Regions from separate parts of the Megasphaera sp. DISK 18 genome, predicted to be linked through region 2. Evidence: riboswitches for the same ligand, from Rfam matches in the RefSeq annotation. Region 2 holds a riboswitch; each other region holds the start of a gene.

Region 1 (6,689 bases), on a different contig from region 2:
AGAGCCGAAAAAAACACGATTTCTTCCTTTAGCAGGAGAAATCGTGTTTTTGATTGATTATCTTACAAGAGGTTTTTGACGGCATCGGAGATCCGTTTGGCGATGTCCGGATTATTCATGGTGTAGACGTGGATACCGTCGACGCCGTTGGCCAGAAGGTCGGCGATTTGGTCGATGGCATAGGTGATGCCGATATCGTACATGGCGTCCGGTTTATCGCCGTATTTGGCAATGGCCCGCTGGAATTTGATGGGCAGGGTAGCGCCGCACATGGCAATCATGTTTTCGATTTGGCGCTTATTGGTGACCGGCATGATGCCCGCTTCGATGGGAACTTTGATGCCGGCGATTTCACAGCGTTCTAGGAAGCGGTAAAATACGGCATTGTCAAAAAACATCTGAGAAATCAGTTCGCTGGCTCCGGCATCGACTTTGGTCTTTAAGTTGCGGATGTCGGCGGCGACGGTCTTGGCCTCAGCATGGCCTTCGGGATAGCAGGCACCGATGATGTTGAACTCCGGAGCTTTGTCTTTAATAAAGGCGATGAGGTCGCTGGCGTGTTCGAAGCGGTGCGTTCGTTCTCTTCCCGGCGTTTCGTCGCCGCGAAGGGCCAGGATGTTTTCGATGCCTCGAGCCTTCAGTTCCTGCAATGTTTTAAGTGCATCTTCTTCGGTCAGATAGATGCAGGGCATGTGGGCTACTGTTTCACAGCCCAGGTTTTTTATATATGTTGCGACTTCCGTCGTGCGGTTGCCGCCGTTGCCGCCGGCTCCACAGGTCACGCTGATGAAGTCCGGATGGATCTTGCTCAGTTCATCGAGCGTCGGGTAGACGGTTTCGATAGGCGTATCTCGCTTTGGCGGGAAAACTTCGAACGAAAAGACCGTCTTTTTTGCAAAAAGCTCATGAGTATGCATACATTAATTTCCCCCTCAGATCATAAGAAGATAAAGGGCTGCCCCATAGAGGCAGCCTCTTTTCTATATCTTTATTATATTGAAGATTTTGTTGCCTGTCTATTAGAAACTCGGTAAGATAGCGCCTTGGTACTTGTCTTCGATGAATTTCTTGACTTCCGGAGACTGGAGGGCTTTGACGAGCTTCTGGATTTCCGGACGGTTTTCGTCGCCGTCACGGACGACGAGGACGTTCGCATAGGGCGAATCCTTCGGTTCCAAGAAGAGGGCGTCCTTCAAAGGATTGAGGCCGGCTTCCATAGCAAAGTTGGTGTTGATGAGGGCGATATCGACATCGTCGATGGAGCGGGGAATCTGAGCAGCTTCGAGTTCGACGAACTGGAGGTTTTTATCGTTCTTTACAACGTCCTGGACGGTGGAGGTGATGTTGCCGCCGTCTTTAAGGGTGATGAGACCGGCACTCTGAAGGATGAGGAGGGCACGGCCGCCGTTGGTCGGGTCGTTAGGGATGGCGACTTTCGCGCCGTTTGCAAGATCTTTCAAATCTTTAATTTTGCGGGAGTAAATGCCCATCGGTTCGACATGGATTTTGGCGATGGCTTTTAATTTGGTGCCGTGTTCGCTGTTGAATTTATCGAGGTACGGCGTGTGCTGGAAGAAGTTGGCATCCAGTTCCTTATCATTCAAAGCCAGGTTCGGTTTGACGTAGTCCGTGAATTCGACGACCTTGAGGTCGACCCCTTCTTTGGCCAAGAGCGGTTTGATTTCGTTGAGGATTTCCGCGTGGGGAACGGGGGTTGCGCCGACGGTGACGGTGACATTCTTGTCGGACGAAGCCGTCGTCTGGGAATCACTGCCGCAGCCGGCGGCTAAGAATGCAACGGCCATCAGGGCCGCAGCGGCGAGAACGGAAAGTTTTTTGAAGTTTTTCATGAGTTATACCTCCTGTTAATAGAATAGTCAGACCTTTTTGCTTCGCCATTATCCATGAAAAAAAGCCTCTTCCCGAAAGAGAAAGAGGCTTGGTCTTGGTTCTTTATCTCTCGGAATAGTTTCCGCAGGAATTAGCACCGTGTTATCGGTTGCCGGGCTTCATAGGGCCAGTCCCTCCGCCGCTCTGGATAAATGTCGTTTCAATTGTCTTGTGTAATAGTTTACCATGAATGGGCAATTTGTCAATATGAAAATACTCGATAATCAGTGTCAATTTGAAATAATATGGTGCAAAAAAATTATATTTTAAACGAGAAACCTGTTTTGAGGTTCTTCTATCTTGACAAGAGTCCACTGCCATTATATAATCTAAAGCAAATCATAAATGTTGTCGATGAACGAAACGAGTATATCCGATTGTGGCAGCTACAGCGAGCCGATGGCAGTGGAAGTTCGGCGCAGACCGGCGGATAGAATGGATTCGGGAGATGCGGCCTGAACGGTGACCAGTAGGGTGCGACGGTGTATTTCCACCGCTATCAAAGAAACGTGTATCGCCGTGAGGCCGTACATGTAGAGCTGGACTTACTGAGTCAATTTGGGTGGTACCGCGGAAGAATCTGAACCTTTCGTCCCTTTATAGGGATGGAAAGGTTTTTTTTTGTCTTCAAAGAGAAGGGGAGAGAAAGATGCTGGAAATGAAGGATGTCAGTTTCAATTACGGTAGCGGTGTTCCCGTATTGGAAGGTGTAAATGTGCAAATCGGTGAAGGTGAGTTCATCGGCCTCGGCGGCCGCAACGGCTGTGGGAAGACGACGGTGACTCGCTTGCTCATGGGGCTTGAAAAGCCCGTTTCCGGTGAAATCGTATATAACGGCAAGGTCATAAACGGTGACGATGCTTCCGTTCGCAGCCATTTTATCGGTTACGTATTCCAGCGGCCGGAACGGCAGATGTTTCGGCCGACGGTTCGGGAAGAAGTGGCCTATGGACCGAAGCAGCTGGGCATGAGTGAGTCTGAGATCCAAGAAGCTGTTGAGGACGCCTTGAAGGCGACGCAGCTGACGGAGCTTGCCGAATCGTATCCGCCCAACCTCAATCGCGGTGAAAAACAGCGGGTTGCCATCGCCTCGGCCATCGCCATGCATACGCAGTATCTCATCCTCGATGAACCGACGAGCGGTCAGGACAGTGAAGATAAGGAGCAGCTCATGGAACTTTTGAGCGAACTTCATCAAAAGGGCATGACCATCCTCATCATCAGTCATGATATGGATATTTTTGCAGAATACTGTCAACGGGTCATCGTCATCGGCAATCATACCAAGGCCTTTGACGGGACGCCGGAAGAACTGTTTACGAAACGCTCTGACCTATATGACTTGGGCCTGAGCCGGCCCGACGCCGTCGCCTTGTCCATGGCGGCACCGGATTTTCCTTATTGTAAATCGATGAAGGAATTTACGGCAGCCATGCTGGAAAGAATAGGAGGTACGAAATAATGATGAAAAACTTTGTCCCCGTTACGAAATTAATCGGTACCTTTGCCTTTTCTTTCTGGGCACTGGTCATGCATACGACACTTCCTTTAGTCGGTCTGGTCGTCGTCGAACTCATTCTCTTAGGGCTCTGCGGAAGCTTGTCGCGCAACGTCAAAGCCGTCTTCAGTCTGATCATCTTTGCGGCATTTCTGGCCGTCGTTCAGCTTCTCGGCGGCGGATCCTTAGAATCGGCCTACGTTACGGGCCTTCGTATGCTCGCCATGACCATCGTCTTCATCATCTTGCTGACGACGACGCGCCTCCAGGATTTGACGGCAGCCTTGGTCAAGCAGATTAAGATTCCTTATGAATACGCCTTCATGTTTACGGCGGCCCTGCGCTTCGTGCCGGACTTCATCGCCGAAAGTCAGGCCGTTCAGGAAGCCCAGGCCTGCCGGGGCCTTTCGACGAAGGGCAATGTTTTTAAGAAAGTTATCAACTACATGAGTGTCGTCCAGCCGCTCATGCTGAAGTCCTTGGGCCGGTCGGAAACGATGGCCCTCAGCTTGGAACTGCGCGGCTTTGGCAGTCATGAACACAGTTTTATGAGCAACGTTCAGCCCAAAGGACGCGATTACATCGTTATTTTTGTCATGTTGGCTTTGAGCTGCGGTATCGTTTACTTGCGGATGCAGGGTATGGTATAGGAGGGGAACTCGATGAAACAAGTAGCAGATATTTCTAAATTAGAATTTCATCACCGTCAGGGCGGTCAGTTCCGCTGGATTACCATTACGACGCTGATGCTGGCCATCGGCACGATCTTGCACCTCGTATCGCCAAGCGTCGGCGGCGTTACGCCGAACTGGACGATTGCTACCTACTGCGTCGCCATTTGTTTGACCAAGCCCAGTTATAAACAGGCTCTCGGCATCGGTCTCGTCGCTGCCTTGGTCAATGTTCTGACGTCAAAATCGGGCTTTCCCTATGGCAACCTTATCAGTGAACCCGTCGGGGCCCTTACCTGTGCCTTTATCGTCAAGAACCTGGCCTTCATCAAAGTGAAAGGCCATTCCTGCTTGCCTGCCCTGACCGGCTTTGCCGCTACCTGTATGAGCGGCGGTGCCTTCGTCACTATTTTAAAATTCGTCATGGATCTTCCGAACGTCGTCTATTTTACAGCCATGCTGCCCTTAGTCGTCGTCATCGGCGCCTTGAATGCCATCGTCACGCCGATTATGTATTTTCCGGCCCTGCGCCTCTTCGTATCACGAGGCATCCTCGATTCTCTCGAAGAACAGGAAGTGGCTTCCGATCACAGCATGTATGACTTGAAGCCCGCTCAAGAAGGCCTCATTTCTATGGAACACCTTTCTTATATCTATAATAAACAGAAGACGCCGGTCCTCGATGATGTCAATCTGACGGTCCGTGAAGGCGACTTCCTGGTCATTACCGGCGAAAGCGGCAGCGGCAAGAGCTCGCTGTGCATGGCCATGACCGGCGCTATTCCTCATTATTTCGGCGGTGTCATGAAGGGCATGGTCTATGTCAACGGACAGGCGACGACGCAGACGACGATTTCAAAACTCGCGACCCGCGTTGGAGCCATGCTTGACGATTACGACAGCCAGCTGGTCGCCATGACCGTTGAAGAAGAAATCGCCTTCAGCCTGGAAAATCAGGGCGTTGCCCCCGATAAAATCGACCAGGCCGTCACGGAAGCACTGGAAAAAGTACACATGCTGCCTTATCGCCAGCGTCCTTTGACCAAGCTGTCCGGCGGCCAGCGCCAGCGTCTGGTCATTGCCGATGTCTTGGCAACCAATCCCGACATCCTGGTCTTCGATGAACCGACGTCGGCCCTGGATCCTGAAGGGACCCACGAGTTCTATGAATTGATTCACGATTTGAATGTAACCTACGGCCATACGATTGTCGTCGTCGAACATACGCTGGAAGCGGCCCTTCCTTACGCTAACCGACTGGTTCTCATCGACCACGGCCACATCCTCAGCGATGCCGACGTTGAAACGACGCTGCGCTATATGTACGATCATGATATTTATGCCAGTGCCATTCCCAAGATGTTTGCTTGTCAAATGGATCTTGAAAAAGCCGGCTGCCGCTTCGATGCGCCGTGGCTTTCGGCAGAAACGGCCGTAGCAGCCGTTCAAAAGGGGATCCGGTCATGAAAATCCTCTGTTTAGGCGATAGTTTGACCTATGGGTACGATGTGCTTCCGGGAGAGCGGTGGACGACCTTGGTGGCTGCAGACGGCAAGATTCAGATCGATAACCGGGGACAATGCGGCGACACGACGGCCGGCATGGTCTTTCGCCTGCACCAGCTTGACCTCATCGGCTACGATGCCTTCTTCATCATGGGAGGGTCCAACGATATCCTCCTCGATAAGGACTTTTCCTCCGTCTGCCGCAATATAGAAACCTTGGTTTCGCTGTTAAAATCCCAGGAGGAACCGGTGTATATCGGCATTCCTCCTTTGACGAAGCCGGAAAGTGCCTACTATGGCTGGCAGGATGCCGGTGATGTGAATCGTCACAATGAGATACTCCGCCGCTACCGTCAGTGGCTTTTGGATTATAGTGCCAATACGGGGTGCGCGGCTATCGATTTTTATCAGGCGTTGCAGGATGGCGAAGAAACATCCGGGAAAAATCTCTATGCTGACGGCGTTCATCCCAATGCCGAAGGATACGCCGTATTTGCCCAAGAAGCGTTGAAGGTATTTCTACCAAAGGCGTAAAATCTCAGTCTCCTTTGTCATTTCATTATTCTGTCAAAAAAATCCCACGGTCTTTCGAGTGTTATGAGAGGCCGTGGGATTTTTGTATCTTAATGGGTTACGCTAGGCTGGGTGCCGGTGTAACCTGTCGTATTTGTTCGTGTATCGAGGTGTACATCTTCTTTTACCGTGCCGTTTACCTTATATTTCAAGGTCAGGACTAAGAGGCCGGCGCTGAACATGAAGAGGGCCATCAGGTAGTAGCCCATGGCGAAGCTTCCGGTTTGAGCCTGGACCCAGGCCATCATATTGGGTCCGAACATGCCGCCCAGGTTGCCGCAGGAGTTGATGAGGGCGATGGAGCCGGCAGCGGCCGGACCGGAGAGGAAGGTCGTCGGAATGGTCCACCAGACGCCCATGGAAGCGTGGATGCCGATAGCGGAGAGGCAGATGAGAAACAGGGCGACGCCCATGTTGTGCGCAAAGGGCGACAGGCCGAGTCCGACGGCACCGACGGTGAGAGCCGCGAAGACGTGCCATACCTTATCGCCGGTAACGGTTGCCGTATGGCCGATGATCAATTGGACGACGAGGGCCGCTGCCATGGGGATG
Region 2 (12,308 bases):
TCGGAAAGGCCATGAAGAAGGGCGGATTGGTAGCTGCCTGTGACGGCAATATCAGTTATCGCCGTGACGACGGCCTTATCGTCATTACCCCGTCGGGCCTTCCAAAGGGCGAGCTCCATCCGAAGGACCTCCTGGTCGTCAATCTAGACGGCATCGTTTTCGAGGGAATGGGGAAACCGTCCTCGGAAACGGCCCTCCATCTCAACATCTATCGGAAGCGGCAAGATGTTCATGCCATCATCCATGCTCATCCCGTTACGGCGACGGCCCTGACCGTAGCCGGTATTCCTTTTGCAGCCGACATCGTGACCGAAGGGGCCATGGTCTTAGGCGAAGTGCCGACTGTGCCCTATGCGCCTCCCGGATCGTTGGAACTGGCTGAAGGATGCGGTGCTGCCGCTGAAACAGCCTCCGTATTCCTCATGGAACGGCACGGTGCCGTTACCTTGGGAACCGATCTTAAAGAAGCTTTCTACCGCCTGGATACGCTGGAAGCGGTAGCGAAGATGTATCGTGATTCCCTGATCTTTTCGTTGGCCGGCGCAGATAAGGGCCATACGACGACGAAGGCCAAGCCTTTGAGCTGGTATTTGAAACAGAAATAAGAAAAGCTCTCGCAGTTGCGAGAGCTTTTTGTCGTCCTGATTTCGATGCGGCTATTCTTTCTTGGGCTCGACGATGTACGTCGTCTGGTTGGTGAATATGACGTAGCCCGGGACGGCGTGGGCCGGTTTCTTTACATGGCGTACGAGGGTGCAGTCGACTTCGACTTTAGAGCTGTCCCGGCCCTTACTGTAATAGGCGGCCAGTTGTGCTGCCCGTTCGATTTGGGCATCCGTCGGATCGGCGTTGTGCGAGGCTAAGATGACGTGGGAACCGGGTTGGTCCTTGACGTGGAACCACAGGTCGTAGGGATGGGCTTTCTTCAAGGTCAAGAAGTTATTTTGCCGATTGTTGCGGCCGACCCAGATGGTCAGGCCGTCGGCGTCGATGGTTAAGATGTCCTGAGCCGATTCTTTCTTTTGCCTATCTTTATTATGGCCGCTGATGAGGTTCATCTGCTTCATTTCGTCCTTGATGTCCGTGATTTCATCTTTCGTCGTCGTGTTTTCCAAGGCATATTCGAGGGAGTAGAGATAGTCTAAATGCTGTTGGTTTTCCTCGTGGAGCTGAGCCGATATCTGTTTGCGGTTGCGCAGCTTCGTATAGCGCTTGTAATAGCGGTTGGCATTGTCGGTCATGGAGTAGGCCGGGTCGAGGGCGATGGTGACGTCTTCCTGGTTTTCGGATAATAGGTTTTTGACGGTTACTTGTTTTTCATGGTCGTGCTTTTCATAAGCGTAAATCATGAGCAAGTCGCCGTACAATTTATAGGTGTCGATTTTCTTGGTTTCTTTCATTTCATCGGCAATGCGCTTGATTTTTCGTTTTTGCTTTTCAATGAGCTTGGCGACCTTCTTTTGCAGCTGTTCCTGTTCGCCGTTCAGGCTGCGGTGCGTCGCCTGGTATTCGCTGAGATACGTTTCGATGAGGGGGAAGTGACGCCGCGGATACTGAGAGAGGCTGTTTAGTTCCAAGGGGAAGATGACTTCCTTGCCTTTGACGGTATAGACGTAGGCGCCGGAAATCCCGGCGAGGCGCTTGCCAAAGGCTTCGACCGTACGGCACCAAGCAAAGCGGTCAGCCGGGGACAGATCCTGTACGAGGGTGGCCGTGTCGATGCCGGAGTCGTGGGATAATTCGGTCAAGACGACGGTGCTCATGCCGTTGAAGCGCTTGAGCATCCAGGTCTTTAAGGGTTCGTCGCCGCCGGTTTCCATCATATCCGTCAGTTCTTGGGCAGAGAAGGAAAAGGGATCCATGCGCATGAAATTCGGCGGAAAATCATAGGGCTCCTTGGGAGCAATGGTGCGGACGGCCTGTTTGTTTTTACCGGTCTTAATGAGGGCTTCGATGATGACGCCGTCTTCCGTGAAAATGACGTTGCTGTATTTTCCCATGAGTTCGACATGGATCTTACGGGTGACGACCTTGCCGGAGATATCGAGGACATCGACGGCGATTTCGATAAGTCGGTCTAAATGGAGTTGGGCAATGGAAGCGATGCGTCCGTTTTCATAATACTTGCGGAGAAACATGCAGAGCCCCGTCGGGATATCCGGCGTCGGCGGGACCGTGTCGGCAATGTAAAGGCGCGGAGAATCATCGAGAGTAATGACCAAATGGTGAAGGCCTGTATCATTAAAGATGCGGAAGTACAGGGACCGGGCGTCGAGCTGATAGATTTTAGATATCTGGCCGCCTTGGAGAATGTCTGCCAGTTCGTTGGTAATGCAGTGTAATGTGATACCGTCTAAGTTCATAGAAGTACCTCCTTATCTGGTACACTAAAAAATTCAATCCTTTTTATCATACCATGTTTGTAAAGGTCCTGTGAAGGGATATAAAAAATCCCCTTCAGAAAAGAAGGGGCGGATGAGGGAAAATCACTATTCATCTAAATGTGGGCAGGATACTCCGACCTCTTAGGTCGGGGAGGAATGCCCGCTTCACCTCACTTTCTTAAAATACTAGAGTTTTAGTAACATATATGATATGGTGGTCTTAAGGGAAGCCATATATTTTCAGAAAGGCAGGTGAGAGAAAGTGTCCGACCTAACCAAAACTATAAAACTTCGCATCCATGTTTCTCCGGAACAAGAGATTCTGTTTCGCCAAATGACAGAACATTATCGTCAGGCTTGTAATTTTGTGTCGCAATACATTTTCGACAATCAATTCAAATTGGCTTATCAAAGCCTTAACAAAGAGCTATATAGAGACCTTCGTGCGTTGTTTGGCTTAAAGTCGCAACTTGCACAATCGTCCATCAAGACGACTATGGCTCGCTATAAGACGGTCAGTAAGCAGTTATTCCACAAGCCATACAAATACAAGGACCAAGATGGCAGCTGGAAATACATAACGAAAACGCTCGAATGGCTTTGGAAGCCCATCTTCTTCAAGCGCCCGCAAGCAGATTTGGTCCGCAATCGAGATTACAGCTTCGTGGATAACGGCCAAAGCTTGTCTATCAACACTCTTGGCAAACGAACCCGGTGTACCTTTGAAAGCCAGCCATTTTCGGAATATCTGGACGGCTCATGGAATCTTGGCACAGCAAAGTTAATTGAACTCAAAGGCCTGTGGTATCTGCATATTCCCGTCACCAAAGCGGTTGAGTGCTTCCAGAAGGAGAATGTCCGCCATGTTGTCGGTATTGACCGTGGTTTGCGATTCCTGACGGTCAGTTACGATGAACAAGGTAAAACCGAATTTGTTTCCGGGCGAAAGATTACAGCCAAACGACATAAGTTCCTCAAAGTCAGACAGCAGCTCCAATCCAAAGGCACAAAATCTGCAAAGCGCAGACTCAAAGCCCTTTCCGGACGAGAGAACCGTTGGATGTCCGATGTAAATCATCGGATTTCTAAGACACTCGTTACGAAATACGGCAAGGATACATTGTTTGTACTGGAAGATTTGACGGGTGTCAGCTTTGAAAAATCGAATCTCTCCCAAACTGCAAAGCAGAACTATGACCTGCGGAGCTGGACTTTCTATCAGCTTGAGCAATTTCTGACCTACAAGGCTCACGAAAATCGCTCGGAAGTATTGAAAGTATCGGCCAAATACACCTCTCAGCGTTGCCCGAAGTGCGCCACTATCCATAAGGAAAACCGTAAGCCTCACAAACATCTGTATAGTTGCCAGTGCGGATACCAATCCAACGATGACCGTATCGGAGCTATGAATATCCAGCTTCTTGGTACGATGTGGATTTCTGGAGACAATCACCCTCGTTACGAGAGAAAAACAACTGCCTCGGAGTACATCTCCTTGGCAAAACGGGCATCGTCAACTGCCCGATGATGTAGGCAGAATTAGGGAGATGTTGTTCTCAGCATCGCTACCACCTATGTTTCTCTGACTTACAAGCTCCTGCTTCTATAAGTGGGAGTCGTTGACACCATGCGGAAAGAGCTGTTATGAATAGACAGAGTATTGTGCCGGCCGCTGTGATGGGAAACACCCAGTCTGTCGGGCACAGCAGGGAAGAACAAAGATAGATGATGACACCTACGATGGGGACGGCCAGGAGAAGGACCAAAATCAACAGGCAAATGGCGTATATCATTCCGAAGAAAGCGGCTATGCAGTCCAGCAAGGGGGAAAAATCCGGGTAATGTTTGCTCATAAGGCAGACCTCCTGATGCAAGGCAGGGAGATGAAAGGCAGAAATCAGCTCCGTCAGATAGAATGGTTCTTAACGAAAATCTGGGATAGGTCGAATTCACTCTTTTCTTTACTTCATTGTAGCAAACGGGCGGAGAAAGGCAAGGGGAGGTGCCGGAAAATAGGCTGTGTAGCAGCTTTCTGTAAGGGCGATGAAAGACGGGCATACGGTGGCATCGATATAAAAAATTTGCAATATGGACGCCGGATAGGCTATAATGAGATATTGAATAGGTTATTAAGGGGGTTCTAACATGCGAAGTATGACTGGTTTTGGCAGGGGAACCGGCAATGACGGCAAACTGGCTGTTACCATTGAAATGCGGGCAGTGAACCAACGTTTTTTGGAATTGAATATACGGATGCCCCATGCGTACCTGGCTTTGGAAGACCGCCTGCGCAGCGGCATTAAAGCCGTCTTGAAGCGGGGCAAGGTCGATGTCTTTGTGACCGTTCAAGACCTCTCGCCGGCAGCGCCGGAAATCCATATTGACGATGCTGCACTGGGCGCCGTTAAGACGGCCCTTGAAGGAGCCAAGCATCGCTTTTTTGACGGCAGTCCTGTCGGCTTGGGTGAGGTCATGGCCCTGACAAAAGATTGGTTCGTCCAAACGCCGCCGGCTATCGATGCCGATGCCAGCTGGCCGCCTTTTGAAGCGGCTTTGCAGGGCGCCTTAGACAGCATGGTTGCCATGCGCCTTCGCGAAGGGGCCAACATCGGTCGGGATTTGCTGGCCCGGGCGGCTGTTATGAAAGGCCTCGTCGAAGAAATTGCCGGTCGTAAGGATGCCATGACGGCGGCCTATCAAGAGCGGCTGGAAAAGAAAATCCGCCAGCTCATCGATAAGGCCCAGGCGCCCGTGCCCGACGAAGACCGACTCTTGCAGGAAGTGGCCATGTATTCTGATAAGGTCGACGTGACAGAAGAAGTAGTCCGTTTTGAAAGCCATTTGAATCAGCTTCACACCATGCTTCAAAGTGACGGTGAAGTCGGTCGAAAACTCGATTTCCTCATTCAGGAAATGAACCGCGAAGCCAATACCATCGGTTCCAAGGCCGGTGATTTAGCCGTCACGGAGTCGGTGCTGCAGCTTAAAAATGAAATTGAAAAAATCCGCGAACAGGTGCAGAATATCGAATGATGAACTTCAATTTATTAAATATCGGCTTCGGCAATGTCGTCATGGGGGATAAGGTCGTAGCCATGATCAGCCCGGAGTCGGCTCCAATCAAGCGCCTTATCCAAGATGCTCGAGACGGAAACAACCTCATCGATGCGACCTTTGGCCGCAAGACGCGGTCCGTCATCGTCATGGATAACGGCTGGATCATCTTGTCGGCTCTTCAGCCGGAAACCATTTCCCACCGTATCGTATCGGCAGGCAGTGATGCTGACGCCATCGATGCAGCGGAAGAAGAAAGGGAGTAATACTATGAATGATTCCGGACTGCTCATCGTTGTATCCGGCCCGTCCGGAGCCGGGAAGGGGACGATTTGCGCGGCCCTGCGCAAACAGTTTCCCAATATCCAATATTCTATTTCCATGACGACCCGTCAGCCTCGACCGGGAGAAGTCGACGGAGTCAATTATTATTTCTCAGACAATGCCCGTTTTGAACAGCTGCTCTCAGAAGATGCTTTTTTGGAGCACGCTAAGGTCTACGATCATTATTACGGTACGCCGAAAAAATACGTCTACCAAATGCTGGACGAAGGGCAGCACGTCATGCTGGAAATCGATATCCAAGGGGCCATGCAGGTCAAGGAACGCTACCCAAAAGGCGTCTTTATTTACATCGTGCCGCCCAGCCGTTCTGTCTTGGAACACCGACTGCGCAGCCGCCAGACCGACAGCGAGGAGGTTATTGACGGCCGCTTGTCCAAAGCTCGCGAAGAGCTCGACTGGATCGACCGCTATGACTATGTCATCGTCAATGACGATTTGGAAACCGCCATCGATGAAGCGGCATCGATCATAAAAGCCGAACAGTGTAAAGTCATGCGCAATGCTAAAAACATTGCCCATACGAAAGAATTGTATAAATGATTAGGAGAGATGAACTATGTTAATTAAACCGACCCTTGAATCTTTGATGCAGAAAGTAGACAGCAAATATACACTGGTTACCTTGGCTGCTAAACGGGCTCGTGAATTGACCGACCACGATGAAGCCCTGGTCAATGTCGATACGAACAAAGTCGTTTCCATCGCCATGGAAGAAATCGACCAGAATAAGATTACTTATGAAGCCCCTCGCGACGGCATTAAATGACACGGAGGTACTTGCCATGAGTTTGGAAGGGAAAAAGATTGTCCTTGGCATTACGGGCGGTATTGCAGCCTTTAAGGCCGCATCCGTTGCCAGTCAGCTTCGGAAGTCAGGAGCTGAAGTCAAGTGTATCATGACGGCCCATGCAACGGAGTTGATTACGCCGCTGACGTTGCGGGAAATCTCAGGAAATCCCGTTGCCGTTTCCATGTTTGAAGATGTTCCTGAATTCAACGTCGAACACATCGCCCTGGCCCGCTGGGCCGACGTCCTGGTCATTGCACCGGCGACGGCCAATATCATCGGTAAGATTGCCAATGGCATTGCCGACGATATGCTGACGACGACAGTCATGGCAACGACGGCGCCGGTTCTGATGGCTCCGGCTATGAACAGCAATATGTATTTGAACCCCATTACCCAGGATAATATGGCTAAGCTGAAAAAATTCGGCTATCATCTCATCGAACCGGACAGCGGATACCTGGCCTGCGGCATTACCGGCATCGGCCGCCTGCCCGACCCGGACGTCATCGTCGATTACATCGAACTGCTGGCCTGTAAAAATGACCTGCTCAAGGGGAAGAAGGTCATCGTTACGGCCGGCGGCACGCGGGAACCCATCGATCCGGTCCGCTTCATCGGCAATCATTCCAGCGGCCGCATGGGCTTTGCTATTGCCAAAGCGGCGGTTGCTGCCGGAGCCGAAGTTACCCTGGTTGCCGGTACGACGGACAACTTGAAGACTCCTGTCGGCCTTGCACGGCGCATCGACGTCGGCAGTACCAGGGACATGAAAGCGGCTGTCGAATCGTATTATGACGACTGCGACTTGGTCATTAAAGCCGCGGCCGTTGCCGATTATCGTTCGGCTCATCCGGCGGAAAATAAGATCAAGAAAAATGACGATGTCTTGACCCTTGAAATGGCTAAGAATCCTGACATCCTCTATGGTCTTGGCCAGCGTAAAACCCATCAGGTCCTGGTCGGTTTTGCCGCTGAGACGACGAATGTCATCGAATACGGTACCAAGAAACTTCAGAAAAAGAATCTCGATATGCTCGTAGCCAACGATGTCAGCGCCGAAGGTGCCGGCTTCCAGGGGACGACTAATATTGCCACCTTGCTGTTTCCCGACGGCTCTTCAGAGACCTTGGAAAAGATGGCAAAAGATGAACTGGCTTCCATCATCGTAGCTCGGGCAGCTGCGATTATCAAAGCTAAAACTTCCAAACAAAAGGCATAACGAAAGGCCATCCCGACCGGTTGTTGGGATGGTCTTTCTTTTTGACAGTATAAAAAATATACCCAGATCAGTTTATCCGTAGTAAATATATAAAAAGTGCGTTCTTTTCGTTTTGAGAATCTTATGGTATACTTAAATCGTCAAGATTTAAATGATACAAATAATCAAGATAATGAAACATATACTATGACATGGAAAGGATGATTCCCATGAAGATTGCTGCAGCCGATATTTTAAAAGCCTTTAACTTCAGACACGCTACGAAGAGCTTCGATGCCTCGAAAAAGGTATCCGACGCCGACTTCAACACCATTTTGGAAGCCGGCCGTTTATCGCCGAGCTCCTTTGGCTTTGAACCGTGGAAGTTTTTAGTCATTGAACGTCAGGATATTAAGGATAAACTGTTCCCCATTGCCTGGGGAGCCCAGAACAGCTTGAAAGGGGCCAGCCACTTCGTAATCCTGCTGGCTCGCAAGAAAGTCGATACCTTGTACAGCTCTCCTTACATCACCCACATCATGCGCGATGTACAGCATTTGCCGGAAGATGCGGAGCAGGGGAGAAAAGCTGCTTTTGAGGCCTTCCAGAAAGACGATTTCAACTTACTGGAAAGCGATCGGGCCATCTTTGACTGGGCCAGCAAACAGACCTACCTGGCACTGGCTAATATGCTGACGACGGCAGCCATGCTCGGCGTCGATTCCTGCCCCATTGAAGGCTTTAATCGGAGCAAGGTAGAAGCCATGCTGGCCGATGAAGGCCTTCTCGACACGGAACACTTCGGCGTTTCGGTTATGGCCGGCTTTGGCTATCGCAACGAAGAACCCCATGCCAAGACGCGGCAGGCCATGGAAGATGTCGTTACCTGGGTAAAATAAGGTAACCCATTCCTCAAAGGCATAAAAAAACGGCAAGAAATGCAGACGATATCTGTCATTTCTTGCCGTTTTTGGTTATGCTTTTTTTGCATATTCTACGACGGCTTTGGCAAAGCCGTTTAAATTTGTCGTCTTGATGGGAAGGCAGGGGCAGCCCATGTCTCTGGCGGCGGCCATGGCCCATTTGACCAGATCGGTCTGGCCTTCACTCAAGTTGATGACTAAGAGGGTGGAAGCCCGCAGGATTCGGTCGTCGCCGGTATAGCCGCTGAGGACGGCAGCCGTCGGGAAGCGGCGCTTTATCCGGCCCTGCCATTCCGGCGTACCGCCGGCCAAGGCGATTTGGCGTCCGGCCAGGAAGCGGTCCAAGCTGTGTGTATAGTCCCGCTGGGTCATGAAGGACGGCAGTTCGAGGCCGCGGTCTTCGGAAGGACGCTTGGCTTTTTTTTGTGTTGCAGCGGAAGTGTCCGTAGTCTGCGGGGCGGTTGCCGGTTCGGCCGTTTTCCCCGGCTTTTCTGTGGCGGTCCGTTCTGCTGTTTTTATCGGTTCCGCAGAGGTTGGCCCATCGCCGGATGCCGCGGGAGCCGGCGATGTTTCTGAAACTGATGGTTGTGTCGGCGCTGTCGGTTTTTCCGGTGATGCCGTTTTTTTCGTTTCCGTCGCCCGGGCCGGTGCCGTCGAGGCTGTCGGATCCGCTGCTTTCGAAGGTGACGGGGCGTCTGATTTCACCGGAGTCGAGGCGATTATCGGCGCTGACGGCTTTACGGCTGCATCGGCCTTCGGTACGGCTGCCGAGCTTGTCCTTTCGGGTGCTGAAGCAACTTTTTTTGCCAATTCAGGATTTGCCTCATATTTACGAAGGGTCTGACGCAGGGTCAACAGCTCCGATACCTGAATGGCGGCTTTTTCCTTGATCCGTTCCGTGTACTCTTCCTGTTGGCGGAGGGTCGCTTCGTAGTGCTGAAGATCTTCTTGGCGACCGTTTCGTTCATCTTCCAGTTCTTGACGCAGTCGTTCCAGTTCAGAAAGAACGGTTTTGCGGTTTTGCGATTCGAGACGAAGCTTCAGGAGTTCTTCCCGGTCGGCTTCCATTTGAGCTTTTTCCTGGCGCAGCCGGAGGAGTTCTTCTCGTTCTTCGCCGGCAATCATGGCCGGTGTCTTTTCGGCGTCCGCCCGGCTGTCATCGACCCAGGGGCCGTCGTAGATAGCCATTAAGTAGATGCCTAAGGATTGGGCGGCCATGTGTTTGGCTTGTTGGATATCTTCAAAGACATCGCTCAACCCGACGAGCTCATCGTCGGTCTTCAACATTAAGAGGTCGATCATGCCCATGTAGGAATCGTCGCCTGTCGTCTGGGCTGTGGCATAGCGTTCCAGACGAATCGTACCGGCATAGATTTCAGTGGCATTTCGTTTCGATGCGTAATAGGTATTGATGAGGAGACGGTCCGGTGTCCGTTCGTATATCCGCAGGATCATGGCTTCTTCCCGCTCCGTGCCGTTATAGCGGATGAAGGCCAGGCTTTCGCGCTGCAGTAAGGTATTTACCAATCCTTGGGTACGATACCATTTATCCCAGATTTCTACGCGCTTGGCCAAACGCAAATCTGCCGTTTTACAATGGGTGGCAAAGTCAAAATAAGGGTCGTTGAAAAATATATCTCTTGGCCGCAATTTGGTCATCATAATCATCCTTTCTTTCTATCTATTCATTATAACGTTTTCTGTAACGGATGTAAAAATATTCTTCAGGAAGTGTGGAGGTGAACGGGTACGTCGGAATTTTTTTAGAAGGACAGAACTCATGTTTGCTATACCAAAAAAGAACTTGCAAAATAGAGGGGTTTGAATTATAATGAACCAGTAAATCAAATAAAGAACCATCAAGAGACGACGGAGGGACTGGCCCTATGATGTCGCAGCAACCTTCATAAATGAAAAGGTGCTAATTCCAGCAGTCTTATACTGGCAGATGGGGATTGGAAGCCCCTCTCATGACAGTCATGAATGAGGGGAATTTTTTTTTAAGGAGGAAACCTCATGGTGAAAAATCGTGAATTCTTTACATCTGAATCCGTAACCGAAGGGCATCCGGATAAAATGGCTGACCAAATTTCTGACAGCATTTTGGATGCCATTCTTGCAAAAGATAAAAATGCCCGCGTTGCTTGTGAAACCTTAGTGACTACCGGGATGGTCCACGTCGTCGGTGAAATTTCGACGACGTGCTATGTCGATATTCCGCACATCGTTCGTGAAACCATTCGTTCCATCGGTTATACCCGTGCGAAATACGGCTTTGACTGCGATACTTGCGGCGTCTTGGTATCCCTCGATGAACAGTCGCCGGATATTGCTATGGGCGTCGACGATGCCCTCGAAAAGAAGGAAGGCAATACGGACCAGTTCGACACCATCGGTGCCGGTGACCAGGGGATGATGTTCGGCTATGCCACGAATGAAACGGATGACTACATGCCCCTGCCTGTTTCCTTAGCGCACCGTTTGGCACGCCGCCTGGCCAGTGTTCGTAAAGACGGAACGCTTTCTTATCTCCGTCCGGACGGCAAGACCCAAGTCACCGTCGAATATGAAGACGGCAAACCGGTTCGCATCGATACCATCGTCATTTCGGCGCAGCACAGCCCGGAAATCACGCGTGAACAGATTGAAAAGGACCTCCTCGAATTCGTCATCAAACCGGAACTCCCGCAGGGCTTATTCGATGATAAGACGAAGCTCTTCATCAATCCGACGGGCCGTTTCGTCATCGGCGGTCCTCAGGGTGACTCCGGTCTGACCGGTCGTAAGATCATCGTCGATACCTATGGCGGCATGGCTCGTCACGGCGGCGGTGCTTTCTCCGGGAAGGATCCTACAAAGGTCGACCGTTCGGCCGCTTATGCCGCTCGTTACGTCGCTAAGAACGTCGTCGCCGCCGGCCTTGCCGATAAGTGCGAAATCCAGTTGGCATACGCCATCGGCGTAGCTCGTCCCGTTTCAATCCACGTTGAAACGTTTGGTACGGGCAAAGTCGACAATGAAAAAATTGTCGGACTCATTGAAAAGAATTTTGACCTTCGTCCGGCTGGCATCATTGCCATGCTCGACTTACAGCGGCCGATTTACAAACAGACTGCTGCTTATGGCCACTTCGGCCGCAACGATCTCAACCTGCCTTGGGAACAGACCGATAAAGCGGATACGCTCCGTAAAGAAGCCGGCTTATAATTGAGATGCAGAGACTGCCGCAGGGACGGCAGTCTCTTTCTGTTTTTGGGCGTATGCCCTCGGACGGCAGCGACGAACTTCGGCTGCAGCCCTAATGAGGAGGTATGTCCGTGATTGCTGAAATTATCATTAATACGACGGCCAAACGGTTACAGCAGACCTTTTCGTATACCGTGCCGGATCACCTGGCCGTTCGCGTCGGAAGCCGCGTCATCGTTCCCTTTGGCTTTCGCCGGGAAGAGGGGATTGTCGTCGCCCTCCATGAGGCGCTGGACGAACCGGCCGACTTTACCTTAAAGCCCATTGAGGGCCTCCTGTCATCACAGACCGGATTTCGGGAGGAAATGATTGAAACGGCCCTTTGGATCCGCGACTACTATGTCTGTAATCTTTCCGATGCCCTGCGG
Region 3 (12,308 bases), on a different contig from region 2:
TTCGATCCAAAGGTACTTCCCCATGATCTTGCCGTCAAGAGACGTCTCCATATGGCAGAAGATGTGGGGGCGATTGGCTTTATCCATGAAAATACCTCCTCAGGATAGAACAACAACGATAACTTATATAAATAGAATGAAACGGCTTAGAGGAAATCCTTGATTTTTTCCCGCTTGCCCCAGTTGCGGAGCTTGCTTAATGCCTTGCCTTCAATCTGGCGGATACGTTCACGAGTGACGTTAAAGTGCTGCCCCACTTCTTCCAAGGTCCGCGGCCGGCCGTCTTTGAGGCCAAAGCGAAGGTAGAGAACCTTTCGTTCGCGGTCCGTGAGACACGAGAAGACGTCTTCGATTTGTTCTTTCAAGAGGATGAAGGACGCTGCATCATCGGGCGCTACGGCTTCCGAGTCTTCGATGAAGTCGCCTAAGTGGGAATCTTCTTCTTCGCCGATCGGCGTTTCGAGGGATACCGGTTCCTGAGCGATCTTCATGATTTCCCGAACGCGTTCGACAGGGATATCCATCTTTTCAGCGATTTCTTCCGGAAGGGGTTCGCGGCCCTTGTCCTGAAGGAGCTGGCGGGAAATACGGATCAGTTTATTGATCGTTTCGACCATGTGGACCGGGATTCGAATGGTCCGGGCCTGGTCGGCAATGGCGCGGGTAATGGCCTGGCGGATCCACCAGGTAGCATAGGTACTGAATTTATAGCCCTTGCTGTAGTCGAATTTATCGACGGCTTTCAAGAGGCCCAGATTGCCTTCCTGAATGAGGTCGAGGAACAGCATGCCGCGGCCGACGTAGCGCTTAGCAATGCTGACGACGAGACGCAGGTTGGCGTCGGTCAGTTTTTTCTTGGCAATGGTGCCGGCTTTGATATCTTCTTCCGTCGCTTCGGGAGCGTTCCCCTGTTCAATGGCCTTAGCCAGAGTGATTTCTTCCGTTGCCGACAAGAGGGGCACGCGGCCGATTTCTTTTAAATACATGCGGACCGGGTCGTCGATGTTGATGCCTTCGGGCACGCTGAGGTCGACGGTGTGCATATCCGGTACTTTTTCCGTATCTTCATCATCTATGTCATCACGATCGCGCATGGAGTCATCTTCACCGATGATGTCGATGCCCTTATCGGCAAAGAGTTCATACATCTTGTCGATTTGGTCCGGCGTCAAGTCGTCTTCTTCCATGAGGTTCATGATTTCCGTATAGGTCAGGCTGCCCTTCTTCTGCCCCGTTTGCAGGAGTTGCTGTATGTGCTGCAGGGCCAGTTCCCGACGTTCTTTTTCCGTCAGGGCCGGTTTCGCCGCCGCGTCTTTCTTCTTCGTCGTCTTGCGGCGTACGGTCTTCTTTGTCGTTTTATTCGTTTCGTTCATATCGTCTGTCTTTTTATTCACCATGGTGTACAGGCTCCTTTCTGCTCCTTAAGACCATTGCTTCATTTCATCGTTAATTTGTTTGCAGATGGCAAGCTCAGCTGCCAATCTTGCATCGCCGGTGCGGCTATAGCCGGCAGCCAGGCGGCTGTGTTCAAGGTACTGTTTTTGCAGGTCCGCCAGGCGAAACCGTTTGACATAATCCATCAACACGTTTTCGTCCAACGGGACATCTTGCAGAACCATAATTCTTGCAACTTCTTCGGCCTCCTCAGGAGTTAATTTTTGCTGGATGTCATGTAGTGTGTACATCCCTTGGTGTGCATATGTATCTAATATAATTTGATAAATACGGCGGCGCCGTTCATCGGCAAAGAACACCGGGTCTACTTTCGCGCGGATGCGCTCACAAGCCGCCGGCTTTTCCAAGAGAAAGCGCAGGATATTTTCTTCGGCGACTGCCATGGTTCCCGTGCCGCGGGCGGCGGCATTGTGCTGCGATACGGACGGCGAGATGACGACCTGCTGTTGTCCGGCCTCCGGATGGGCTGCGACGTATTTATTAAATTCACTGCGAACGGCGTCTTCCCCGATTTGCAGCTGGCCGGCCATTTTTTTCAAAAAGGCCTCTAAGAGGACCCGATTGTCGACGGCAGCCACGACGGGGAGAACCATGGCCGTAATGGCCGACTTTCCTTCCAAGGTCGCCGCATCGTAAAGGGTCAGGGCCCGTCTCAGCATGTAGTCGAGAACGTTGGGCGCATCGCCTACGGCTTCCCGGAATTTATCCGGCCCGGCAGCATTGATGTATTCATCAGGGTCCTTCCCTTGAGGCAGGGACAGGATGCGAATGTGCATGCCGAGGCCTCTGACGATGGTCATGGCCCGCTGGGTAGCCTGACGGCCGGCGCCGTCCATATCGTAGGCCAGGACGAGTTCTTTAGCCTGACGCTGGAGGAGCCGCGCCTGTTCATCTGTAAAGGACGTCCCCAAGGACGCTACGACGTTGTGAATGCCCCGGTTATGGGCCGAGATGACATCCATATAGCCTTCTACCAAAATGGCCCGCCCTTCTTCGAAAATCGCCTTATGGGCCATATCCATGGCAAACAAGAGGCGCCGTTTATTGAAGATCGGCGTTTCCGGGGAATTGAGGTATTTCGGCTTGCTGTCGTCGAGGACTCGCCCGCCGAAACCGACGATGCGGCTGCGGCCGTCGCGGATGGGAAACATGACCCGGCCGCGAAAAGCGTCGTAAAAGTGGCCGTTTTTTTCTTTTGCCAGACCCAATGCAACCAGTTCTTTGCCGGTGACGCCTTTTTTCATAAAGGCGCCGGTCAGCTTATCCCAGCTGTCCGGTGCAAAGCCCAGCTTAAAGGCGTCAATCGTATCGCCCGATACGTGACGCTTGTGAAAATAGGCCAGCCCCGGTTCTCCGTAATGGGTCTTTACCAGGCAGTTATGGAAGAAATTCCCTGCCATTTCATTAATTTCATAGAGTCGGTCCCGCAGTTTATCGCGGGCTACTTCTTCAGCCGACCGTTCGACGACGGGCAGGGCAATATGGGCCCGTTCGGCCAATCGCTCGACGGCGTCTGCAAAGGAAAGGTTTTCTTTTTTCATAATGAACTGAAAGACGTCGCCGTGGGCATGACAGCCGAAGCAGTAGAAAAATCCCTTGTCGGCCGTAACGCTGAAGGACGCCGTCTTTTCATTATGGAAAGGACAGCAGGCCCAAAAATTGCGGCCCCGTCTGTTCAGCGAGACGTAATCCGAGATGACGCTGACGATGTCATTGGCCTGACGAACCTGTTCAATAAATTCGCTGGAAAACCGTTTCACTCCTTATCACCTGCTTTGTTTCAATTAAGCTGATGTATTTATATATTCTCTGTCGACCTGTCCAATTCCTTCTTTTTGAAAGGCCCTTTTCGCAGAAATGCCAAAAACGGATACATAGCCTTTCTATGTTATACTATTTCGACGCATAGCGTCAAGTTTCCTGTTTATGAAGATGAAATTTTCTCCATTTTCTCAAAATCAGCGTATTTCCTTGCTTGCGGGCTAAAATATAGCCCACCTCTTTTCCTGAAATGTGTGGATTTATTTATTTCTATTGGGTATAATAAGGGTAGACAACGCCAAGATAGAGGAATATGCCAATGATTCATTTTACAGTCGGTCCGCTCCACCGGCCTACGACCGTAGCCGGCGCGATGAAACACTTCGGCGTCTCATCCACACTAAGACGCCGCATCAAGCACAGCGGCAGCTGTACCATCAACGGCCAGCCTGCCTCGACGCGCGATTTCGTCCGGGAAGGGGATGTCGTGTCCATCGTCATTCCCGTCAAAAACGAATTTGCACCCGAGGATATCCCCATCGGCATCGTCTACGAAGACGACTACCTCATGGTCATCGATAAGCCGGCAGGCATCTTAATGCATCCGACGTCGGCCGTTCGAGACGGGACGTTGGCCAACGCCGTGGCCTATCACTACGCCGCGACGGGTCAGCACTGCTCATATCACCCCATGCATCGCCTCGATAAAAATACGTCGGGCTTGTGCATGGTCGCCAAAGAACCGCAGATCCAGTACGCCTTCGACAAAAAAGATCTCAGCTATAAGCGGCTGTATCTGGCCATTTGTCAGGGACGATACCCTGCGCGGGTCACAACTGTACACGCCCCCATCGGAAGATGTCCCGACAGCATCATTACCCGCTGTGTCAGGCTCGACGGCAAGCCGGCTCATTCCGATTTCACCTGCCTGGCGAGGTCCACTGAATACAGCCTGCTCCAAGTCGTCCTGCATACGGGGCGAACCCATCAGATTCGGGTCCACAGCAGTTATCTCGGCTATCCCCTCGTCGGCGACGACCTTTACGGCGGTTCCCGCCAACTCATGCAGCGTCAAGCCCTTCACGCCTACTGCCTGCAGTTTACCCACCCCATGACACATCGCTTCATTACCGTTAATTCCCGGCTGCCTGAAGATATGGACGCCCTCGTCCGTCGGGCCGGCTGGAATTATATACATTAAATATTCTATACGTAACTTGTAGGAGGAATGTAAACATGCCATTAATTGGAACTACAGAAATGTTTAAAAAAGCCTATGAAGGCCACTATGCCATCGGTGCATTCAACATCAACAACATGGAAATCGTCCAGGCTGTCACAGAAGCCGCTGCTGAATTGAAATCCCCGATCATCCTTCAGGCTTCGGCCGGTGCCCGTAAATATGCGAAACCGTCGTACTTGAAACATCTCGTAGCCGCAGCCCTGGAAGATTACGATCTCCCCATCGCCCTTCACCTCGACCACGGTGCTGACTTTGAAACCTGCAAAGACTGCATCGACAGCGGATTCACGTCTGTCATGATCGACGGCTCCAAACATTCTTTCGAAGACAATATTGCTTTGACGAAAAAAGTCGTTGAATATGCTCATTCCAAGGGCGTCGTCGTCGAAGGCGAACTCGGTCAGCTGGCCGGCATCGAAGACGATGTCAACGTCTCGGCTGAAGAAGCTCACTACACCCGTCCGGAAGAAGTCGAAGAATTCGTATCCCGTACGGGCGTCGATTCCTTGGCTATCGCTATCGGCACCAGCCACGGCGCTTTCAAATTCACTCCGGAACAGTGCACCCGCAACGCTGACGGCGTTCTCGTACCGCCGACGCTCCGCTTCGACATCCTCGAAGACGTTTCCAAACGCCTGCCGGGCTTCCCGATCGTACTCCACGGCGCTTCTTCCGTCGTACCGGAATACGTCAAGATCATCAACGCCAACGGCGGCGACCTCGCTGACGCTGTCGGTATCCCCGAAGATCAGCTCCGCAAAGCAGCCTCTCTCTCGGTCTGCAAGATCAACATCGACTCCGACCTCCGTCTCGGCCTGACTGCCGGCATCCGTCAGCACATGGCTCAGCATCCGGACCACTTCGACCCGCGTCAGTACCTGACCGACGGCCGTCAGTTCGTCCACGACATCGTAGCCCACAAGATCAAAGCCGTTCTCGGTTCCGAAGGTAAAGCCTAATCGCATGTCCTGCAAAAAAACTATTGATTTTTTCTGTGGCATATGGTAAAATTTTTTCTAGTGTTCTTGTAAATTAGGGAGGTGAATCCATTGCCGCAGATTAAATCCAACATGAAAACGATGGAAAAAGACGCAGCTCGTCATGCAGCTAACTCTCGAGTAAAATCTTCCGTTCATACCGCTATCCGCCGTACGAACGAAGCCATCCTCGGCGGTGACGCTGATGCCGTTAAACAGGCATTTGATAAAGCTAGCAGCGTAATCGACAGCGCCGCACGTAAAGGCGTTCTCCATAAAAATACGGCAGCTCGTAAAAAATCCCGTTTGGCTTCCAAAGTCAATGCGATGGGCAAATAAGTTGAACTGTAGAAAAAGCGTTGTCCTCTGAGACAACGCTTTTTTCGTATAAGGAGGTTTCTATGTTCCCCCATCGCAGCCAATGGCGTCATTTTCTGACCCTGTTTTTTCCCCTGCTCTTGACCCAGATGGCCCAAGTCGGCACGTCGGTCTTCAGCTCGATTTTCAGCGGCCGTGCCGGTACGGTCGATCTGGCCGGTGTCGCCGTTGCCGTCAACATCTGGATTCCCGTCTTTGCCGGCCTGTGCGGCATCTTCTTCGGCATCTCGCCGATCATCGCCCAGCTCCGCGGCGCCAAAAAGACGGAAGAGATTCCCATATACATCATGCAGAGCCTCTATCTGAGCCTGGCCTTTACGGTCGTGATTTTCCTCTTAGGCTATGTGCTGCTGCCGCCCTTTCTCGACTTCATGGGCCTCGAACCAAAGGTTCATTATATTGCCTGGGAATATCTTAAAGCCTTGTCCTTAGGCCTCGTTCCCATCTGCCTGCAGGCGACGATTCGCTACGTCGTCGACGCCCACGGCAAGACCCAGATATCGATGGCCATCCTCATGACCAACCTGGTTCTCACCATCATCCTCTTTCGCCTGCTCATCTTCGGCGCCGGCCCCATTCCGGCCATGGGCGGCATCGGCACGGGCTATGCCATTACCATCGCCGGCTGGGTGTCCTTTTTACTCTTCGTCGCCGTCCTGACCTTTATGGAGCCCTTTCGCTCGTACGATTTATGGCGCCGCCTGCGTCCTTTCAGCTGGCATCACGCCTATCACCAGTTGGAACTGGGCATTCCCATCTTCATCGCCGTCTTCTGTGAGACCAGCCTCTTTTCCATCGTCAGCCTTTTGATGGCAGAATTCGGCACCTTATATCTCGCCGCCAACCAGGGCGCCATCAGCTTCACGACCTTGACCTATACCATTCCCTGGAGCATCAGCCTGGCGGCAACCATCGTCATCGGCTACGAAGTAGGTGCCAAAAACTATCAGGGTGCCCGGCAGTACGCCGTCCTCTGTCAAATCACGGCCCTCATCATCGCCGTCGGCGTCACCTTATTCACCTACGTCTTCGTCGACGACATTGCCGCCATCTTTACGACGGATGCCGAAACCTTCCGGGCCCTCCGAACCTTCCTCTTGTGTGCCGTAGCCTTTGCCTTCTGCGATGCTATGGGTACGCCCGTCCAGGGGATCCTCCGCGGATACAAAGATGTCCGCATCATTACCTACATCGCCTTTATCACCTACTGGTTCATCAGCATTCCCATGGGCTATGCCATGGCCCATCTCACGCCCTACGGCCCCTTCGGCTACTGGCTCAGCCTGATCATCAGCCTGGCCATCAACGCCGCGGCCCTCAACTGGCGGCTGTGGAAACAGACGGCCTGGCGTTTATCATAGTTATATAAAGGAGTTGATTCTATGCCAACGATTGAACAATTAACGGCCTACGCGCAGGTATTACTGCAAAAAGGCCTCAATCTTCAAAAAGAACAGACCTTAGTCATCAATGCCCCCGTCGAAGGCCACGACTTCGTCACCTTACTGACCAAAGAAGCCTATACGATGGGTGCCTCCGAAGTCGTCGTCAACTGGCGCTCCGACGACATGACCCGCCTGCGCTACGAATATGAAGACCTGTCGTCTTTTGAGTCCCTGCCCGACTGGCGCCGCGACTTCAGCCTTCATTACTACCATAAAAAAGCGGCCTTCCTGAGCCTCATTTCGGCCAATCCCAAGCTCTTGAGCGGCATCGACACCAAGAAGATTTTCGCCCAGCAAAAGGCGCACAATAAGGCCTTAAAAGAATATATCGACGGCATGATGGCCTCCAAGACGACGTGGCTCGTCGCCGCCGTCCCGAGCGCCGTCTGGGCCAAGCTCCTCTACCCGGATCTTGACGCCGACAAGGCTTATGAAGCCCTGTGGAACCAGATTCTCCAATCGTCGAGAGCCGACGGTGTGGATCCCTTGGCCGACTGGGATGCCCATCTGGCCAACCTCAAGGCCCGCCGGACGTGGATGACGAATCAGCACTTCACGAGCCTTCACTACACCAACAGCCTGGGCACGGATCTTACCGTCGGCCTTCCCGATAACCATATCTGGCAAGGCGGCATGGAAGAAACGGAAACGGCCATCTTATTCAATGCCAACGTGCCGACAGAAGAAATCTACTCGGCCCCCAAGGCCGACGCCGTAAACGGTACGGTATACAGCACGCGGCCTCTCGTCTACAACGGCAACACCATCGATCAATTCCACCTGACCTTTAAGGACGGCAAGGTCGTCGACGCCGCCGCAAAAGTCGGTGAAGACGTCTTACAGAAGCTCGTCGCCGTCGATGAAGGCGCCGGCCGCCTGGGCGAAGTGGCCCTCATCCCCTACGCCTCGCCCATTTCCCTGTCGGGCATCTTATTCTACGAAACCTTATTCGATGAAAATGCCTCCTGCCATTTAGCCCTGGGCGCGTCGTACCCGACCTGCCTTGAAGGCGGCACAGAACTCGACAAAGAAGGCCTTTCTAAAGCCGGCCTCAACGATTCCATGATCCACGTCGACTTCATGGTCGGTTCCAAAGACCTTACCATTACGGGCCTAAAAAAAGACGGCACCGTCGTCCCTGTATTCACCAACGGAAACTGGGCCGAGTAAAGATTACTTATTGACAACGGCAAAAAGCCGTGCTATTATAAGTTGCAACAACGATATACCTTTCATCCAGAGCAGCTGAGGGACTGGCCCGATGACGCTGCGGCAACCCCCATTCGGGAAGGTGCCAAGTCCACCGGAACATTCCGACAGATGAAGTAACACCGTATTGACGGCCGTCATCTGCATGACGGCCTTTTTTATTGTCTTTATCCCCTGTACGCCTGGCTCAAGGAGTGATACTGTGATTACCTTAAAGAACATTACCAAAACCTACGGCGGCGCTGCCCAAATCCAAGCCTTAAAGGGCATCAACCTGACCATCGAAGACGGCGAGATCTTCGGCATCATCGGCAAGAGCGGCGCCGGTAAATCGACCCTCGTCCGCTGCATCAATATGCTGGAAAAACCGACCAGCGGCGAAGTCATCATCGACGACAAAGACCTGTGCAAAATGAGCGAATCTCAGCTTCGGGCAGAACGCAAAAATATCGGCATGATTTTCCAGCACTTCAACCTCCTCTCATCGCGGACGGTTGCTGAAAACATCGCCTTCCCCTTGGAACTGGTCGGCGCCTCGAAAGACGTCATCCATAAAAAAGTCGAATCCCTGTTGGAACTGGTCGGCCTCAGCGACCGCGCCGCCAACTATCCGTCTCAACTCTCGGGCGGCCAGAAACAGCGCGTCGGCATTGCCCGGGCTCTTGCCAGCGACCCCAAGATTCTCCTTTGCGACGAAGCGACGTCGGCCCTCGACCCGCAGACGACGAAATCTATCTTAGAACTCCTCCAGGACATCAATCAGCGCCTGGGCATTACCATCGTCATCATCACCCATGAAATGGCTGTCGTCCAAAACATCTGCCATCGGGCAGCCGTCATCGAAGGCGGCGTCATCAAGGAAATGGGCCGCGTCGTCGACATCTTCACCAATCCCCAGTCCCAGACCATGAAAGACTTCGTCACGTCGGTCATCAACATGGAACTGCCGAAGGGGATCAAGAATCTCGGCGTCTCCGACCAGCCTACGCCGGACCACGACATGCTCGTCCGCCTGCGCTTTAAAGGCAAGGCTACCCACGAACCGGTCGTCTCGGAAATCGTCAGCACCTTCCACGTCAAGGTCAGCGTTCTCTACGGCAACATCGACTACATCCAGGATGAACCCTTCGGCTACTTGATCATCGTCATCATGGGCGATATGGAAACCCAGGCCAAGGCCTTCTCGTATATTAAAACATTACCGATAGGAAGTGAGGTATTAGGTTATGTCCCAAGAAATCATTAAGTTAATGCTCCAAGGCATTGAAGAAACGTTCTATATGGTCGCCGTGGCCACGGTCATCGCCGGCATCATCGGCATTCCCCTGGGCGTCACCTTAGTCACGACCAGCAAGGGCCACATCCTGCAAAACCTCTTCATCAACCGGATTTTGGGCACCATCGTCAACATCATCCGTTCCGTGCCCTTCATCATCCTCATGGTGGCTATCATCCCCTTGACCCGACTCATTGCCGGTACGTCCATCGGTACGGCCGCAGCCTGCGTCCCCTTGACCATCGTCGCCATTCCCTTCCTCAGCCGCCTCGTCGAAACGTCGATCCGCGATGTCGATTACGGCCTCGTCGAAGCGGCTGAATCCATGGGCGCTACGCCCTTCCAGATCATCCGCAAGGTCCTCCTGCCGGAAGCCCTGCCGACGATCATCAACAACGTTACGGTCCTCATCGTCAACCTCATCGGCGCATCGGCCATGGCCGGTGCCATCGGCGGCGGCGGCCTCGGGGACATCGCCATCCGCTACGGCTACCAGCGCTTCCGTCCCGACGTCATGTTAGCGACGATCATCATCCTCATCGTCGTCGTCAACCTCATCCAGTACGGCGGCGACCTGGCATCGCATAAGAAGAATAAGAAATAAAAAATCTGCAAGCCTAGACATGAACGGGGTTTATCTCCTGTTCATGTCTTTTTTATGTCGCCTTGAAGATGAAAAGAGACAGCTGCGCAGAAATTAACTGCCCGCTGTCAATCACCGGTCTTGCCGGCCAAACCGCGGCAGGCCTTTTGATGAAGCTCCGACGACAATAACGATGATAATTGAAGCTCTGTAAAGCGTCACATCTATATTAGGCCAACAAAAAAGCGCCTTGTGAACGAGAGTGTCCACAAGACGTTGTTGTATGAGCTTCTTATGCTTCTAATTGACCGACGATGTCGCTGATATGGGCGATGCCTTGGTCCTTGCAGTATTGGTCGAGGCCTTCGGCGACGGTTTCGACGGCCCGGGGGTCGACGAAGTTATGGGCGCCGACAGCGACCGTGCTGGCACCGGCCAGCATGAATTCTACGGCATCCTGCCAGGTCACGATACCGCCCAGGCCCAGGATGGGAATGGAGACGGCCTTCGACGCCTGCCAAACCATGCGCAGGGCGATGGGTTTTACGGCAGGCCCCGACAGCCCGCCGGTGATGTTGCCCAAGATGGGCCGACGCGTCGTGATGTCGATAGCCATGCCGGTCAGGGTGTTGATGAGGGAAATGGCATCAGCACCGGCCGCTTCGACGGCCTTGGCCATGGTCGTAATATCGGTGACGTTAGGCGATAATTTGACGATGACCGGCTTTTTCGTATGGTCCTTGACGCTGCGCGTAACGGCGGCCGCCGCTTCGGGCTGGGTACCGAAGACGATCCCCCCTTCTTTGACGTTGGGGCAGGAAATATTGACTTCAAGACCGGCGACGCCATCGACGTCGAGGTCGGCTGCGATTTGTCCGTATTCTTCGACACTGCCGGCGGAGACATTGACGATGAGCGGCGTTTGACAGGAAGACGTTACCTTCGGCAGGATGTCCCGTTTAAAGGCGTCGACACCGGGGTTTTCCAAACCGATGCAGTTGAGCATGCCTGCCGGCGTTTCGGCGACGCGGACACCGGGGTTGCCCGGCCGCGGCAAGGGCGTAATGCCTTTGGAGATGATGGCCCCGACGGCGTCGAGGTCGAGAAAATCACTGTATTCAATGCCGAATCCGAAGGTTCCCGACGCACCCATGACGGGCGTTTTCATCGAGATTCCGGCAAATTCGACGGCAATCCGTTCACTAATCATCAGAAGACCTCCTTTGCCGAAAAGACGGGTCCGTCGCTGCAGACTTTATAGCGCTTGCCGTCTATTTTACTTTCAAAGGTACAGCCCAGACAGACGCCGAAGCCGCAGGCCATCCGTTTTTCCATGGAGACTTCGCAGTCGATGCCGGCCTTGGCCGATCCTTCGGCAATGGTCTTCATCATCATCGTCGGCCCGCAGACCGATACGCGATCGATAGGATGTTCGGAAAAGATGGTCGGCAGGGCATCGACGGCAAAGCCTTTGATTCCCTTAGAACCGTCGTCGGTGGTGACGTAAATCTGTTCGGCATAGGGTTCAAAGAACTCCGTCCAAAACGTTTCGGCTGCCGTCTTACCGGCGACGAGCACGATGGGATGATCGAGCTGTTTCGCCAAGAAGATGAGCGGCGCCAGTCCCACGCCGCCGCCGGCCAAAAGGACTTTCCCCGGCGTCGTCGTAAAGATGCCGTCGCCCAAGGGCCCTTCGACGTTGATCACATCGCCGGGACGGAGGTCCTTCATTTCTTCCGTACCGACGCCGACCAAGCGGTAAATAATGGTCACCGTTCCCGCATCGACATCGGCATCGACGATACCGAAGGGACGGCGCAAAAAGGTCTGTCCCCCATCGCGATGGACGTTGACAAACTGACCGGCCTTGGCTTCCTTGGCCGTCTTCGGCGCTTGGAAGACCATTTTCCAAACTTCCGGAATGATGGCTGTATTTTCGACAATGGTCGCCATTTCCACAAATTTTTTCACCCTCTGATCA

The links. A riboswitch is a leader RNA that binds a small molecule or an ion and turns the genes downstream of it on or off. The one in region 2 is predicted to bind S-adenosylmethionine.
Region 1: linked by a shared signal. The riboswitch ahead of A0U42_RS06145 (MetQ/NlpA family ABC transporter substrate-binding protein) and the one ahead of metK (methionine adenosyltransferase) in region 2 are both predicted to bind S-adenosylmethionine.
Region 3: linked by a shared signal. The riboswitch ahead of A0U42_RS04985 (methionine ABC transporter ATP-binding protein) and the one ahead of metK (methionine adenosyltransferase) in region 2 are both predicted to bind S-adenosylmethionine.

Annotation. Positions count from the first base shown of each region.
Region 1 covers NZ_LUGJ01000025.1:14-6,702, forward strand. The annotation lists gene metF (methylenetetrahydrofolate reductase [NAD(P)H]) at 63-917, opposite strand; gene A0U42_RS06145 (MetQ/NlpA family ABC transporter substrate-binding protein) at 1,020-1,850, opposite strand; SAM riboswitch class I at 1,951-2,045, opposite strand; gene A0U42_RS06150 (energy-coupling factor ABC transporter ATP-binding protein) at 2,540-3,352, shown strand; gene A0U42_RS06155 (energy-coupling factor transporter transmembrane protein EcfT) at 3,355-4,038, shown strand; gene A0U42_RS06160 (tryptophan transporter) at 4,051-5,526, shown strand; gene A0U42_RS06165 (GDSL-type esterase/lipase family protein) at 5,523-6,098, shown strand; gene A0U42_RS06170 (MFS transporter) at 6,188-6,689, opposite strand, start outside.
Region 2 covers NZ_LUGJ01000034.1:13,039-25,346, reverse strand. The annotation lists gene A0U42_RS07700 (class II aldolase/adducin family protein) at 1-605, shown strand, start outside; gene A0U42_RS07695 (NFACT family protein) at 657-2,363, opposite strand; gene A0U42_RS07690 (RNA-guided endonuclease TnpB family protein) at 2,647-3,912, shown strand; gene A0U42_RS07675 (YicC/YloC family endoribonuclease) at 4,530-5,417, shown strand; gene remA (extracellular matrix/biofilm regulator RemA) at 5,417-5,704, shown strand; gene gmk (guanylate kinase) at 5,709-6,323, shown strand; gene rpoZ (DNA-directed RNA polymerase subunit omega) at 6,340-6,549, shown strand; gene coaBC (bifunctional phosphopantothenoylcysteine decarboxylase/phosphopantothenate--cysteine ligase CoaBC) at 6,566-7,792, shown strand; gene A0U42_RS07650 (NAD(P)H-dependent oxidoreductase) at 8,002-8,670, shown strand; gene A0U42_RS07645 (hypothetical protein) at 8,746-10,356, opposite strand; SAM riboswitch class I at 10,548-10,649, shown strand; gene metK (methionine adenosyltransferase) at 10,711-11,901, shown strand; gene priA (primosomal protein N') at 12,012-12,308, shown strand, end outside.
Region 3 covers NZ_LUGJ01000021.1:36,801-49,108, reverse strand. The annotation lists gene A0U42_RS05025 (RibD family protein) at 1-87, opposite strand, end outside; gene rpoD (RNA polymerase sigma factor RpoD) at 147-1,397, opposite strand; gene dnaG (DNA primase) at 1,422-3,215, opposite strand; gene A0U42_RS05010 (RluA family pseudouridine synthase) at 3,536-4,417, shown strand; gene fba (class II fructose-1,6-bisphosphate aldolase) at 4,453-5,418, shown strand; gene rpsT (30S ribosomal protein S20) at 5,509-5,775, shown strand; gene A0U42_RS04995 (MATE family efflux transporter) at 5,838-7,175, shown strand; gene A0U42_RS04990 (aminopeptidase) at 7,197-8,429, shown strand; SAM riboswitch class I at 8,489-8,586, shown strand; gene A0U42_RS04985 (methionine ABC transporter ATP-binding protein) at 8,671-9,714, shown strand; gene A0U42_RS04980 (methionine ABC transporter permease) at 9,695-10,348, shown strand; gene A0U42_RS04975 (dihydroorotate dehydrogenase) at 10,620-11,537, opposite strand; gene A0U42_RS04970 (dihydroorotate dehydrogenase electron transfer subunit) at 11,537-12,298, opposite strand.